2 regions of the Rothia sp. QJM3NY_36 genome follow, and region 1 is predicted to be linked to the other one. Evidence: riboswitches for the same ligand, from Rfam matches in the RefSeq annotation. Region 1 holds a riboswitch; the other holds the start of a gene.
What was found. A riboswitch is a leader RNA that binds a small molecule or an ion and turns the genes downstream of it on or off. The one in region 1 is predicted to bind S-adenosylmethionine.
Positions count from the first base shown of each region.

Region 2: it holds a riboswitch for S-adenosylmethionine, as region 1 does, so the genes downstream of both, AC0VXQ_RS03155 (bifunctional o-acetylhomoserine/o-acetylserine sulfhydrylase) here and metE (5-methyltetrahydropteroyltriglutamate--homocysteine S-methyltransferase) in region 1, are expected to answer to the same signal.

Region 1 is NZ_CM149658.1:406,634-413,898, reverse strand. It holds gene AC0VXQ_RS01805 (ABC transporter permease) at 1-143, opposite strand, end outside; gene AC0VXQ_RS01800 (TetR/AcrR family transcriptional regulator) at 211-798, shown strand; gene metE (5-methyltetrahydropteroyltriglutamate--homocysteine S-methyltransferase) at 806-4,375, opposite strand; SAM riboswitch class I at 4,438-4,546, opposite strand; gene AC0VXQ_RS01790 (NAD-dependent succinate-semialdehyde dehydrogenase) at 4,710-6,092, shown strand; gene AC0VXQ_RS01785 (SDR family oxidoreductase) at 6,233-7,126, shown strand; gene AC0VXQ_RS01780 (hypothetical protein) at 7,238-7,265, shown strand, end outside.
Region 2 is NZ_CM149658.1:730,031-737,295, forward strand. It holds gene AC0VXQ_RS03145 (S9 family peptidase) at 1-1,177, opposite strand, end outside; gene AC0VXQ_RS03150 (amino acid permease) at 1,174-2,601, opposite strand; SAM riboswitch class IV at 2,806-2,924, shown strand; gene AC0VXQ_RS03155 (bifunctional o-acetylhomoserine/o-acetylserine sulfhydrylase) at 3,088-4,497, shown strand; gene metX (homoserine O-acetyltransferase MetX) at 4,494-5,636, shown strand; gene AC0VXQ_RS03165 (alpha/beta hydrolase) at 5,757-6,419, shown strand; gene AC0VXQ_RS03170 (glycosyltransferase family 2 protein) at 6,501-7,265, shown strand, end outside.

The sequences.
Region 1 (7,265 bases):
GTGGGCCAGGTGAAGGCCAGGACGATGATCGTCACGACGACAGCGCAGATCAGCGCGACCATCCCGGCCCGCGGCCAGGAGCTGGGGGCGTGGATCCGGCGGGAGGCGGCGGGTGCCGCGGCGGCCTGCTCGGGTGCGGACATGGATGCTCCTCGTAAAGAATGCCTGTTCTGTTTGGGAACACCATAACAGAACGGGTATTCTCTGTGTATGCCGCGCCTGACCGATGAGACCAGAGACGCCCGCCGCCGACAGATCCTCGACGCCGCCGCCGCCTGCTTCCGCCGCCGCGGTTTCACCGGAACCTCGATGGCCGAGATCATCCGCGAATCCGGACTCTCGGCCGGATCCATCTACTCCCACTTCTCCTCCAAGGACGAGATCCTGCAGGCCACCGCCGAGCGCACCCTTCAGCGGGCCGAGCGGATCCTGGCCGAGGCCGCGAGCGCGGAGCAGGCCGTGACCCCCCGGGGCATCGCCCGCACCGTGCCGCGCGACGTCGTGGACCGAGACCTGATGCGCATGTTCCTGCAGCTGTGGTCCGAGGCCGTCCTGGACCCCCGGATCGCGCAGCTGGCCCGGGGCAACCTGCGGCGGGTCCGGGACCTGATGGCCGGGGCCCTGCTGCCCTGGGCCCGCCGTCAGGGCGACGCCGGGCCCGCGGAGGAGCTGGCCCGGCGCCGCGCGGACGGGCTGCTGGCTCTCATGCACGGCTACTTCGTGCGGATCTCGGTGGATCCGGGACTGGACACCCCGGAGTTCCTGGAGGGGATCGTCGAGCTGCTGCCCGAGGACTGAGCGGGGCTCAGGCCACCGGCACCGCCTCCTCCGGACGCGCCGCGGCCTCCCGACGCACCGCCGCGGCCGCGGCCACCAGGTGGCGCAGCGCGGCCTCGGTCTCCGGGTATCCCCGGGTCTTCAGCCCGCAGTCCGGGTTGGCCCACAGCCGATCCGCCGGCACCACCCGCGCCGCGGCCTGGAGCAGGTCCCGGATCTCCTCCTCGGCGGGCACCCGCGGGGAGTGGATGTCCCACACCCCCGGCCCGATGCCGCGGTCGAAACCGGACTCGGCCAGCGGGGCCAGCAGCTCCATCCGGGAGCGGGCCGCCTCCACGCTGGTGACGTCGGCGTCCAGCGCGTCGATCGCCGCGAGCACCTCCCCGAACTCCGAGTAGCACAGGTGCGTGTGGATCTGGGTCTCGGCGCGCACCCCGGAGGTGGCCAGGCGGAAGGCCTGCACCGCCCACTCCAGGTACGCGGCGTGGTCCTCCCGACGCAGCGGCAGCAGCTCGCGCAGGGCCGGCTCGTCCACCTGCACGATGCCGATGCCGGCGTCCTCCAGATCCCTCACCTCATCGCGCAGGGCCAGGGCCACCTGGTCCGCGGTGACGGCCAGCGGCTGGTCCTCCCGGACGAAGGACCACGCGAGGATCGTGACCGGGCCGGTGAGCATCCCCTTGACCGGGCGCTCGGTCAGCGACTGCGCCCAGGTGATCCACGGGACGGTGAAGGCCTCCCCGCGCACCCCCTCCCCCTTCCGGGAGACGTCGCCCCACAGGATCGAGGGGCGGGTGCAGCGAGAGCCGTAGGACTGCACCCAGCCGTGCTCGGTCGCGGAGAAGCCCTCGAAGTGCTCGGCGAAGTACTGGACCATGTCGTTGCGCTCGGCCTCACCGTGCACCAGCACATCCAGCCCCAGCTCCTCCTGCAGCCGGATCACCCGGGCGATCTCCTCCCGCAGCCGATCCCGGTAGCCCTCCTCGGACAGCCGCCCGGCCCGGTGCTCGGCGCGGGCCCGCCGGATCTCGGGGGTCTGCGGGAAGGAGCCGATGGTCGTGGTCGGCACCGGGCCCAGCCCCGCGGCCGCGCCGCGTTCGCGCTGGATGTCGCGACGCACCTGTCCCGGCTCCCGCCGGCGGTCCTGCGGGCCCACGGCCGCGGCGCGCGAGCGCACGGCCGCATCGAGCCCGGGGTCCCCGGCGTCGGGCGTGCTGCGGCCCGGCTCGGTCGGGCTCGCCTCGGCCGCCGCGAGCTCCTCGGCGATCGCCTCCCGTCCCTCGGCCAGGCCGCGGGCGAGGATCAGCACCTCCTGGACCTTCTGGTCCGCGAAGGCCAGGCGGTTCCGGGCGTGGCCGGGCAGGGCGGTCTCGGCCTCGAGGTCGTGGGGCACGTGCAGCAGGGAGGTGGAGGTGCCCACCCGCACCCGGGCGCCGGCCTCGGTCAGCTCCTCGAGCAGGTCCAGGGCACCCGGCAGGTCCGTGCGCCACACGTTGCGCCCGTCCACGACGCCGGCCACCAGCGCCGGGGCCTGCGGGGCGAGGAAGGGCTCGAGCTGCTCGGCGGTGAGCCGGCGCAGTCCGCGCCGCCCGGAGGCCAGGTCCGCGTGCACGGCCTCCACCCCGGTGCGGGCCAGCACCGGCAGCAGCTCACGGGCGTCCCCGTAGGCGGTGGTGACCAGCAGGGCGGGGTCCTCCGCCGCCCGGGCCTCGGAGAGCACGCGGTAGGCCCGCTCCACCAGCTCCGGCAGATCCTCCCGGTCCTGGTCGGCCGCCAGGGCGGGCTCCTCCAGCTGCACCCAGCGCACCCCGGTGCACCCCAGGGCCGCGATCAGCTCGGAGTACACCGGCAGCAGATCCTCCAGCCGGTCCAGGGGGTCGTAGCCGGCCGGGGCGGAGTCCTCGGGCTTGGCCAGCAGCAGGAAGGTCACGGGTCCGACGACGGCCGGGCGCAGGGCCGCGGCGTCGGCCGGGGAGTAGGTGCCGGCGTAGACCTGGCCCTTGAGCTCCTCGGGGTTCGCCGCGAAGGGGGTCTCCGGCCCGATCTCGGGGACCAGGTAGTGGTAGTTGGTGTCGAACCACTTGGTCATCTCCAGGGGCCCGCGGGCGGCGTCGCCGCGGGCCAGGACGAAGGAGGCCTCCCGGTCCAGGCGCCCGTGCTCGTCGGCGAGGTCGTGGAAGCGGGCGGGCACGGCCCCGGTGGCGACGATCGCGTCGAGCACCTGGTCGTAGAGGGCGAAGGACGCGGGGATCGCGGAGCAGCCGGTCAGTCCCAGCTCGCGCAGCCGGGCGACGGTGCGCACCCGCAGGGCGGTGACCTCGCTGGCCAGGTCCGCGGCGTCGGCGTTCCCGGACCAGCGCCGCTCCAGGGCGCGCTTGAGCTCCCGGCGGGGCCCGATGCGCGGGTATCCCAGGACGGTCGCGGCGGGGAAGGGGCAGGCGGCGGCCCCGTGGGTGGACAGGGCGGCGCGCTCTTCAGTGTGCTCGGCGGTGCGGTCGGTGGTGCTCACGGTGGTCTCCTCGGCATCGGATCGGGTGTCTCGGGTGTGGGGGTGATCGGGGTGGCGGGAACGGTCCGGCGGTCCCGGATGGCGCTGCTTCTCGGTCGCAGGCGCCGGGAGGATCTCCTCGTCCAGGGGCTGGGAGCCGGAGGGCAGGTGCCCCCGGGCGGTCTCCACCGGACTGCGTCGGCCCAGGGGCGGGCGGGGTGTCGGGGAGGGGCGAGGCAGGTCCAGGACCTCCAGCAGCTCCAGGGCCGCGGGATGCTCGTTGAAGGTGTACAGGTGCAGTCCCGGCGCCCCGGCGTCCAGGGCGGCCAGGGCCTGCTCCCGGGCCCGGGCCACCCCCACCCGACGCCGCTGCGTCTCGCTCTCGGCGGTCTCCAGCCGGTGGGCGAAGCGCTCGTCCACCGCCAGCCCGGCCAGGGCGCAGACCCTCTCGTAGCGGCGCAGGCTGGTCACCGGGAGGATCCCAGCCACCAGCGGCAGCCCCACCCCGGCCTGCTCGGCCCGGGCCCGCAGCCGGACGTGGTCCTGCGGGTCCTGGCAGACCTGGGTGATCGCGAAGTCCGCCCCGGCCCGCTCCTTGGCCAGCAGCACCTCGATGTCGTGCAGGGCGCTCGGGGATTCGGGGTGGCGCACGGGATAGGCCGCGACCCCCACCGCCAGGCGCCCAGCGCCCAGGTGGGCGCGGTGCTCCCGCTCCACCTCCCGGACCAGCTCCACGAGGTGGCGGGCGAACGGCAGCTCCTCCGGCCCGGGGACGTATCCGGGCGGGCGGTCCCCGCGCAGCGCGAGGATCCCGCGCACCCCGAGGTCCAGGATCCGGGCCGTCAGCTCCCGCAGCTGCCCGCGGGTGCTGCCCGTGGCGATCACGTGGGCCAGCGGCCGGTACAGGGTGTGGTGCACCAGGTGCTCCAGCAGGTCCAGGCAGCCGGCGCGTCGATCGGCCTGCACCCCGGTGGTCACGGAGACCCAGTCGGGGGCGGTCGGGGCGAGGGCGTCGAGGGTGCGCAGCAGGGCGTCCTGGGCGGCGGGTCCGCGCGGTGGGAACAGCTCGTAGGACAGCGAGGGCGGCGGGGTCGGGGGTGCGGCGGGCACGTCGGGCCTCCTTCTGCAGGATCGGCCGACGGATCGCGGCAGCCGCGGCGGCTGTCGCACGGTATCCATCGGTCCTGGCGGGAGCACCGTTCCCGAACCGTCGCACGAGGGCGGTGGGGGTGGTTGCTGCGGCGTCGTCGAGCCAGGTCTCTCGGCCGCTCTGGATAGGTACCCCTCCAGTGAACCGGCGCAGCCGCGGCCAGCCAAGAACGGACGCGGATGTGACCGTGCGACGCGCCGATGACGCCCGGCGTCCCCGGATGACGCCCCCGTCGTCATGCTCACGGCGAAAACCCCTGGAACCGTCCCCCACCCGGGGCGTTGACTAGGGGTTATGACCGAATTCGCAGTGACCAACGCATCCACCGGCGAGGTCGAGCAGACCTTCGACTCCCTGCCCGCCCAGCAGATCCCCGAGATCATCGAGCGGGCGCACCGCGCCGTCGGCCCCTGGCGGGACACCCCGATCGCCCAGCGCGCCCAGGCCCTGGCGAAGGTCGGAGACCTCTTCGAGCAGCGCCCCGAGGAGCTGGCCGGGATCATCGGCCGGGAGATGGGCAAGCTCAAGAGCGAGGGCCTGCAGGAGGTCCAGCTGGTCGCCTCCATCTTCCGCTGGTACGCCGAGCACGGCCCCGACGTCCTGGAGCCCACCGAGCTGCAGCCGCAGGGCGCGCAGAAGACCATCGTGGAGCACGAGCCGCTGGGCGTGCTGCTGGGGATCATGCCGTGGAACTTCCCCTACTACCAGCTGGCCCGCTTCGCCGCCCCGAATCTGCTGATCGGCAACACGATCCTGATGAAGCAGGCGGCCATCTGCCCGCTGTCCGCGGGCACCTTCGCCGAGATCCTGCACGAGGCCGGGATCCCGGAGGACGCCTACATCAACCTCTACCTGGACACCGAGGACGTCCCCGCCGTGCTGGAGGACTTCCGGGTGCGCGGGGTCTCCTTGACCGGCTCCGAGCGGGCCGGGGCCTCCGTCGCGCAAAACGCGGGGAAGAACCTCAAGAAGTCCGTGCTGGAGCTGGGCGGCAACGACCCGTTCGTCGTCCTGGACACCTCGGACCTGGACGCGCTGGTGCGCACCGCCGTCGGGCTGCGCACCTCCGTGCAGGGGCAGGTGTGCACCTCCCCCAAGCGGATCATCGTGGTCGATGAGCTCTACGAGGAGTTCGTCGCCAAGGCCCAGGAGGCCGTGGAGGCGATCCGCGTGGGCGCCTGGGACGATCCCGACGCCGACATGGGGCCTCTGTCCTCCGAAACCGCCCGGGACGAGGTGGTCCAGCGCATCCACGACGCCGTGCGGAACGGGGCGACCCTGCGCACCGGCGGCGAGAAGCTGGAGCGTCCCGGCTGGTTCATGTCCCCCGCCCTGCTCACCGACGTGGACCCGGATTCCGACCTGGGCTGCAACGAGCTGTTCGGCCCCGCCGTGATCGTCTACCGCGCCGAGGACGAGGAGGACGCGCTGCGCCTGGCCAACCACACCGACTACGGGTTGCAGGCCTCGGTGTGGACCGAGGACCTGGAGCGCGGCGAGCGCTTCGCCCGGCGGATGCAGGCCGGGATGGTGCACGTCAACGAGCACCTGGTGACCCAGGCGGGCCTGCCCTTCGGCGGCATCGGCCGCTCCGGCTACGGCCGGGAGCTGGCCGAGTGGGGCCTGAAGGAGTTCACCAACGAGAAGCTGGTGCGGGTCAGCGCCCAGTCCTTCTGAGGCCGCACCCCGCACCCGGTCGCGCCCGCCGCGGCCCCTCGCGCGCCGACGCCGCCCACGGCGTCGGCGCGCACCCCGGCCCGGTGACCCCGGGCCCTCAACATAAGGAGCAGAGCGTGACCGATGAGCAGCGCACCCCCGTGGCCTCCCAGCTGGAGTTCGCGAACCCGGTGACCGCCTACCCGCAGCTGAACCCGGATCCCCAGCACCAGCCCAATCCCGGGCTGGATGTCCGCCTGGAGCCGAAGCCGGATCGCGGCGAGCGCACCTACCGGGGCCTGGGGCGCCTGCCCGGGCGTCGGGCCCTGATCACCGGGGGCGATTCCGGGATCGGCGCGGCCGTGGCGATCGCCTTCGCCCGCGAGGGCGCCGACGTCGCGATCGCCTACCTGCCGGATGAGGAGGAGGACGCCCAGGCGGTCGCCGAGCTGATCCGGGCGGAGGGCCGCACCGCGGCGCTGCTGCCGGGGGATCTGCTGGAGGCCTCGTACCGGGACGGGCTGGTGGAGGCCGCCGTTCAGGAGCTGGGCGGGCTGGACATCCTGGTCAACAACGCGGGCATGCAGTTCTGGTCCGAGAGCATCCAGGAGCTCACCGATGACCAGGTGGATCGCAGCTTCGCCCTCAACGTGCAGGCGATGTTCACCCTGTCCCGGGCGGCGCTGCGGGTGATGCCGGCCGGTTCGACCATCATCAACACCACCTCGGTGCAGGCCTACAAGCCCTCGGATGTGCTCCCGGACTACGCCGCGACGAAGGCCGCGATCAAGGCCTTCACCAAGTCCCTGGCCCAGCAGGCGGCCCCGCAGGGGATCCGCGTGAACGCGGTGGCTCCGGGGCCCTTCTGGACGCCGCTGCAGGTCACCGACGGGCAGCCCGATGCGAAGCTGGACGGCTTCGGCCAGCAGTCCTGGCTGGGGCGGGCCGGTCACCCCGTGGAGATCGCCCCGGCGTACGTGTACCTGGCTTCTGCGGAGTCCAGCTACGTGGTCGGCTCAGTGCTGGACGTCAACGGCGGCGCTCCGACCCCGTGACCTCCTCTCGACGGCGCGTCCCCGGCGGGGGCGCGCCGTCGCGGTTTTTCTGGTGAACTGGTGGTATGCACCACCACCGGTCCCAGACCGCCCCGACCGAATGAGGATGAGATGACCCAGCCCCCTTCTTCCCCCGAGG
Region 2 (7,265 bases), 320 kb from region 1:
CGATCTCGCTCAGCGGCAGGAACCCGACCTGGCTGATGGTCTCCTGACGCAGCCCCACGACGGCGTGGCCCGCGCCCAGGGCCACCGCCTCCACCCGACGCCCGGGCTGCGGGGCCAGCAGCGCGGTCCAGGCCCGGCGCAGCCGCTCGATGCGGCCCGACGCCGCCCGGGCGGCCTCCCGGTCCAGGACCACCAGCTGGCCGTCCGGGGCGGCGTCGTCGAGCACCAGGAGCACCGCCGGGACGCCCTCCAGCTCCACCGGGTCCGCGCTGGCCAGCACCCGGGCCCCGCGGTCCAGGAGCAGCCAGGGGTCCGCCGGCTCGGCGGCGTCCAGCTCGGCCAGCTCCAGCAGGCGGATTTCGGTGGTCTCGGAGTGCCCGGATTCGAAGATCAGGTGGGTCTCATCGGAGCTCAGGCCGCAGCCCAGCCACATCGTCGGGTCCTGCTCGGCCAGCAGGCTCAGATCCGCCTCCACGGGGGTCCCGATCCGGTGGGCCCGGATCTCACACGGGCGCCAGGACTCATCCACGAGGGTGTAGATCAGCCAGCGTCCATCCGGGGTCAGGAAGCCCCCGGCGAAGACCTCCTCCAGCCGGTCTGCCAGCAGCTGCCCGGTGCGCAGATCCTTCACGTACTGGGTGTAGCGCTCATCCCCGGAGGCATCCACGGAGTAGGTCAGCAGGTTCCCGGTCCGGTCCCGGGAGAAGGAGCCCAGGGCGAAGAACGGTACGGACTCGGACAGCTCCTGCGCATCCAGCACGGTCTGCTCCCCGGGCAGGGTCTCACCGGGCCGGATGACCGGCGGCTCCCACGCCTCGGGATCCCGCTCGTCGCCGACGGCGGGCACCCGGCAGTACACGGGGTGATCGTGGCCCTCGGTGGTGCGGGCGAACCACCACCAGGCGCCGTCGCGCACGGGCACGGTCAGGTCCGTCTCCTGCACGCGCTCGCGGATCTCCCGGAACAGGCGGGTGCGCAGCCCGGCCAGCGGGGCGGTCACGGCCTCGGCGTAGGCATTCTCCGCCTCCAGCTGGGCGCGCACCCGCGGCTCCTCCTTGGCCCGCAGCCACTCGTAGGGGTCCTCGAAGGCGTCCCCGTGCAGGGTGCGCACGGTGGGTTCCTGCGGGGTGCTCGGGGGTTCGGCGTCGCCCCAGACGGGGGAGGGAGTCTGGCTCATCCCTCCACTGTAGGGGCAGGGGAGGGCCCGGCCCCACCGCCGCGGCGGCGCACCAGCGGGTACACCGCGGCCAGCAGGACGCACCAGATGACCCCCACGTACAGGGCCACCCGGGTGTCCTCGAAGAAGGCCAGCAGCACCACCACGCCCACCATGAACGCCAGGGCCAGCCAGGAGGCCAGCGGCCACAGCGGGGTGGGGAAGGCCGTGGCGGTCCCCTCGGCGCGCATCCGGCGTTTGAAGGCCAGGTGGGTCAGCAGGATCATCACCCACACCTGCACCGTGGCGAAGGTGGCCAGGGAGGCGACGATCAGGAACGCGTTCTCGAAGAAGTGGTTGACCAGCACCCCGACCACCAGCACCAGGATCATCGCCAGGACCGTGAACAGCGGGATCCCGCGGGAGGAGACCCGGGCGAAGGCCCGCGGCGCCTGACCGCGCTCGGCCAGGCCGAACAGCATCCGCCCCGCCCCGTAGATGTCCGCGTTGATGGCGGAGACCGCGGCGGTGAGGACCACGAAGTTCAGGATGTGCGCGGCCGCCGGGACGCCCAGGGCGGAGAAGATCTGCACGAACGGCGAGGAATCGCCGTCGATGGCCGACCACGGCGTCAGGGACATGATCACGCCCATGGTCAGCACGTAGAACAGCAGGATGCGCACCGGCACCGTGTTCACCGCCCGGGGGATGGACACCTCCGGGTGCTGGGCCTCACCGGCGGTGATCCCGATGGTCTCCACCCCGCCGAAGGCGAACATGACCACCGTGAAGCAGGCGAGGAACCCGGCCAGGCCGTTCGGGAAGAAGCCGCCCTGATCCCACAGATTGGCCACCGTGGAGGGCTGGACCGGATCCAGCTGCACGCCGAAGACCAGCAGGGCAGCACCCCCGACGATCATCGCGACGATCGCGGAGATCTTGATGATGCTGAACCAGAACTCCGCCTCCCCGAAGACCTTGACCTTCCCCAGGTTCACCGCCGCCAGCAGCAGCAGCACCGCGGTGATCCACACCCAGCTGGGGGTGCCCGGGAACCAGAACCGCATGTACAGGGCGACCGCCGTCACATCGGCCACCGCGACCAGCGCCATCTCGAAGGCGTAGGACCAGCCCGTGACGAACCCGGCCCACGGGCCCAGGTACAGGTGCGCGTACTCGGAGAACGCCCCCGCCACCGGATGGGCCAGGGCCATCTCGCCCATCGCCCGCATGACCATGAACACCGCGGCCCCGCCGATCACGTAGGCCAGCAGCACGGAGGGCCCGGCGAAGCCGATCGCGGAGGCCGAGCCGAGGAACAAGCCCGTGCCGATCGCAGAGCCGAGCGCGATGAAGCGGATGTGGCGCAGGGTCAGCCCCCGCTGCAGGGTGGTCGGATCCGCGGCGTCGGCGGGGGACGGCGAGGGGAGGCTGGTACCGGACATGGAGTTCCTCATCGGACGACGAAAGCGGTGCGTGGGCGCGCGGCGCACCGGAGGATGCGGACAGTCCGCCCCCGGCCCGTCCTCGCGCACCGTTCCACCCTAGAGGACGTCGCGGCGGCGTCACACGCGTCACGATCCGTCATCCGCGGACCCATTCGCCGCCGTCCTTGACCGGCGCCGGACGGGGGAGCAGGGTTGATGCCAGGTCACGAGAGCCAGCGACAAGCCCCAGCTAGCTGGCCGGCAACCCTCCCACCGCGGTGGGGTGCCCTGGGTGAGGACCTGGCCGCACCGCCGACCGGCGGACGCGGCAAGCGCGGGCGCACGAGTGCCCGGGAGGTCGCCGACAGACCTCCGCGCACGCCGAGAGGCTGCTCCCCGGTGAACCAGCGGGTTCCGGGTCGAGAGGCAGTGCGCGGGCTCCCACCGGTGATGTCCTCCCGTGTGCGACGTCGTCGCCCCTGACACAGAAGCGCAGGAGCAACCATGACCGAGAACACCACCCTCCCGACCCCCTCCGCCCCGCAGGGCTGGGGATTCGACACCCGCCAGATCCACGCCGGGCAGGAGCCCGACGCCGCGACCGGCGCCCGGGCGCTGCCCGTCTACCAGACCACCTCCTTCGTCTTCCCCGACGCCGAGACCGCGGCCAACCGCTTCGGCCTCAAGGAGCTGGGCCCCATCTACAGCCGCCTGACCAACCCCACCCAGGAGGTCGTGGAGAACCGCATCGCCTCCCTGGAGGGCGGGGTCGGGGCGCTGCTGGTCTCCTCCGGGCAGGCCGCGATCACCCTCGCGCTGCTCAACGTGGCCCAGGCCGGGGACCACATCGTGGCCAGCCCCAGCCTGTACGGCGGCACCTACAACCTGCTCAAGCACACCCTGGCCGCCTACGGCATCGAGACCACCTTCGTGGAGGACTTCTCCGACCCGGAGGCCTGGCGTGCGGCCGTGCGCCCCAACACCAAGGCCTTCTACGGGGAGACCGTCCCGAACCCGCGCAGCGACGTCCTGGACATCGAGGCGCTCGCGGCGGTGGCCCACGACTCCGGGGTGCCGCTGATCGTGGACAACACGGTGCCCACCCCGTACCTGATCCGGCCCATCGAGTGGGGTGCCGACGTCGTCGTGCACTCGGCGACCAAGTACCTCGGCGGGCACGGCAACTCCATCGGCGGGGCGATCGTGGATGCCGGCAGGTTCGACTACGGCCGGGACCCGGAGCGCTACCCGCAGTTCAACACCCCGGATCCCAGCTACCACGGGCTGGTCTTCGCGGAGGACCTCGGGGAGAAGGGCGTGTTCGGCGTGAACCTGTCCTACATCCTGCGGGCCCGGGTGACCCTGCTGCGGGACCTGGGCTGCTCGATCTCCCCGACCAACGCCTTCAACATCTCCGTGGGCATCGAGACGCTGTCCCTGCGGGTCCAGCGCCACGTGGACAACGCCCAGAAGGTGGCCGAATGGCTGCAGGCCCGTCCCGAGGTCACGAAGGTGCACTACGCCGGTCTGCCCTCCTCCCCGTGGTACGAGCTGGGACGCAAGTACGGCCCGCAGGGCGTGGGTGCTGTGGTCGGCTTCGAGATCGACGGCGGCTCCCCGGCGGCCCAGCGGTTCGTGGACTCCCTGGTGCTGCACTCCAACGTCGCGAACATCGGGGACGTGCGCTCGCTGGTGATCCACCCGGCCTCCACGACCCACTCCCAGCTGTCCGAAGATGAGCTGCGCGCGGCCGGGGTGGCCCCCGGGTTCGTGCGGCTGGCCGTGGGCATCGAGGACATCCGGGACATCCTCGCGGACCTGGAGCACGGCTTCGAGCGGATCGCCGAGGCCCGTGAGACGGGTGCCGTCGAGGGGGCCGCGCAGGACGCGCGGGCCCCGGAGCCGGCGGCGTGACCGCGGTGGCAGCACCCGTCGGGACCCGGGCCGAGGGTGTGGTGCGCACCCTCGGCCTTGGGCCCCTGGCCCTGGAGAGCGGGCAGGTGCTGCCCGCTGCGTCCCTGGCCTACGAGACGTGGGGCGAGCTCGCCCCGGACGCCTCGAACGCGGTGCTGGTGCTGCACGCCCTGACCGGGGACACCCACGCCGCCGCCGGGCGGGTGGGACCGGAGGCCCCCGAGCAGACCCGGCTGGCCGCGAGCCGGCCGGGCTGGTGGGAGGGCCTGATCGGGCCGGGGCGCGCCATCGACACGGACCGGTACTTCGTGGTGTGCCCCAATATGCTCGGCGGCTGCGACGGCTCCACGGGCCCGTGCTCGCCGGGCCCGGACGGGAGGATCTGGGGTTCCCGCTTCCCGCGGGCGAGCCTGCGCGACGCCGTCGCGGCCGAGGCCCTGCTCGCCGATGCCTTGGGCATCGACCGGTGGCACCTGGTGGTGGGCGGGTCCCTGGGCGGTTGCCGGGCCGCGGAGTGGGCGGTGAGCTTCCCGGAGCGGGTGCGGGCCTGCGCCGTCGTCGCGGCCGGTCCCGCGGCCACCGCCGAGCAGATCGCGTGGGGCCACGCCCAGGCTCTGGCCATTCGGCAGGATCCGGAGTTCCGCGACGGCGACTACCCCCTCGGGGCGGGTCCGGTGCGAGGCCTGGAGCTGGCCCGGCGCATCGCCCACATCACCTACCGCTCACCTGCCGAGCTGGACCGTCGCTTCGGGCGCCGCGGGCAGGAGGGCACGGAAGAGGACCGGGCGGTGCACGGGCGCGGGCGGTACCGGGTGGAGAGCTACCTGGACCACCAGGGCCGGCAATTGGCCCGCCGCTTCGACGCCAACGCGTACCTGGGGCTGACGGAGGCCCTGCTCGGGCATGACCTGGGACGGGGCCGGGGCGGGCTGCGGGCGGGCTTGGCCCGCACCACCTGCCGGTGGACCGTGGCCGCGGTGGATTCGGATCGGCTGTTCCACCCGGAGCAGTCCGAGCTGCTGGCGGCCAGCCTGCCCCGCCCGGTGCGGGTGCGCCGGATCGCCTCGACCCGCGGGCACGACGGCTTCCTCACGGAGACGCAGCAGCTGGGGAGGATCCTCACCGAGACCGTCTTGTGACCACCCCTCCTGCACCCCCTGCGCAGAACCGGAGATGCGTGACATTCCCGGAGCTGACGTCTCCCGTGATGCCGCGCATCTCCAGTTCTGCGGGTGCGGAGGGCGGATAGCATGGTGGGCATGAGCTTCGACCCCGTCGTGGAGTACTCCCGCCCCGAGGCCGAGCGCGCCGGCACCCACCTGGTGCTGATGCTGCACGGCTACGGCTCGAATGAGCGGGACCTGATGAGCATGGTCCCGTCCCTGCCCGGCGAGGGCTTCACCTACGCCGCGATGCGCGCCCCGCAGCCCTGTGGCCCCGGATTCCAGTGGTTCCCGCTGACGGGGACGCCCGGGGAGCGGATCGGCGTGGACGAGCAGGGGCTGCGCGAGGCGGCCGAGGGCCTGGTCGCCTGGATCGAGGAGCACCGGGAGCCCTACGCCGGGGTCATCCTGCTGGGCTTCTCCCAGGGCATGGCCGTGGCCTCCTCCGCGGTGCGCCACCGGCCCGGGATCGCCCGGGCCCTCGTCGGCCTGTCCGGCTTCGTCCCGTCCCTGCCGGAGGACTTCGCTCACGACGCCGCCCTGGCGCAGGTCCGCCCTCGGCTGCCCGTCTTCTACGGCCGGGATCAGCAGGACCCGGTGATCCCGGAGCCGATGGTCGCCGAGACCCTGGGCTGGCTGCGAGAGCACGCGGAGGTCACCAAGGTGCTCTACGCGGGGATGGGGCACAGCGTGTGCCCGCAGGAGATCGGGCACGTGGGGGAGTTCCTGCGCCACGTGGCACGGGAGGCTGAGGCATGAGCTGTCTCGCCGTGCCCAGTTGCGCGGGCCGAGCGACGCGAGATGAGCTGCGACATAGAGGACATAGAGAGGATCGCTTAGATGACTGCTGATGATCGGGGGAGGGACCTCGCCGACATCGAAGTCTCCGTCATCATCCCGGCCTACAACGCCCAGGCGGAGTTGCCCTGCCAGCTGGCCGCCCTGCGGGATCAGGACTCCGACCTTCCGTACGAGGTGATCGTGGCGGACAACGGCTCCACGGATGGGACCGCGGATGTGACTGAGACCTTCGCCGCCGCGGATCCGCGGTTCCGGTGGGTGGATGCCTCCCGGGGGCGCGGACCGGCCGTGGCCCGCAACGTCGGGGTGGAAGCGGCGCACGGTCGATTTCTGCTGTTCTGCGACGCCGACGATATCGTGACGCCGGCCTTCGTGCGCCTGATGAGTGACGTGCTGCGCAGCCACGAGTTCGCCTCCGGCGCGGGGTCCCTACGGGCCTTCGACGGAATGGAGGGGATCTGCCCGGCGTCGGCGGTGCTGCGTGAGGTGGAGCGCACCGAGCCTGCCGGGGTCGCCCTGCGCTTCGCAGGCCTGCCCATGGCGATGGGGTGCAGCTTCGGCGCCCGGGCGGAGACCTTCACCGCCGTAGGCGGATTCGACGAGTCGTTCACACGGGCGGGTGAGGATTACGAGCTGTGCCTGCGCCTGCATGAGGCACACGCCAGCATGGGCTACGCCGAGCAGCTGTGCATCCACAAACGGCCCCGTTCCAGCTCTTCGAAGCTGATGACCCAGCAGTATCGCTGGAGCGCGGACGGGCAACGGGTGATGGCCGCTCACCCGATCGCGCATCCCCATCGGCTC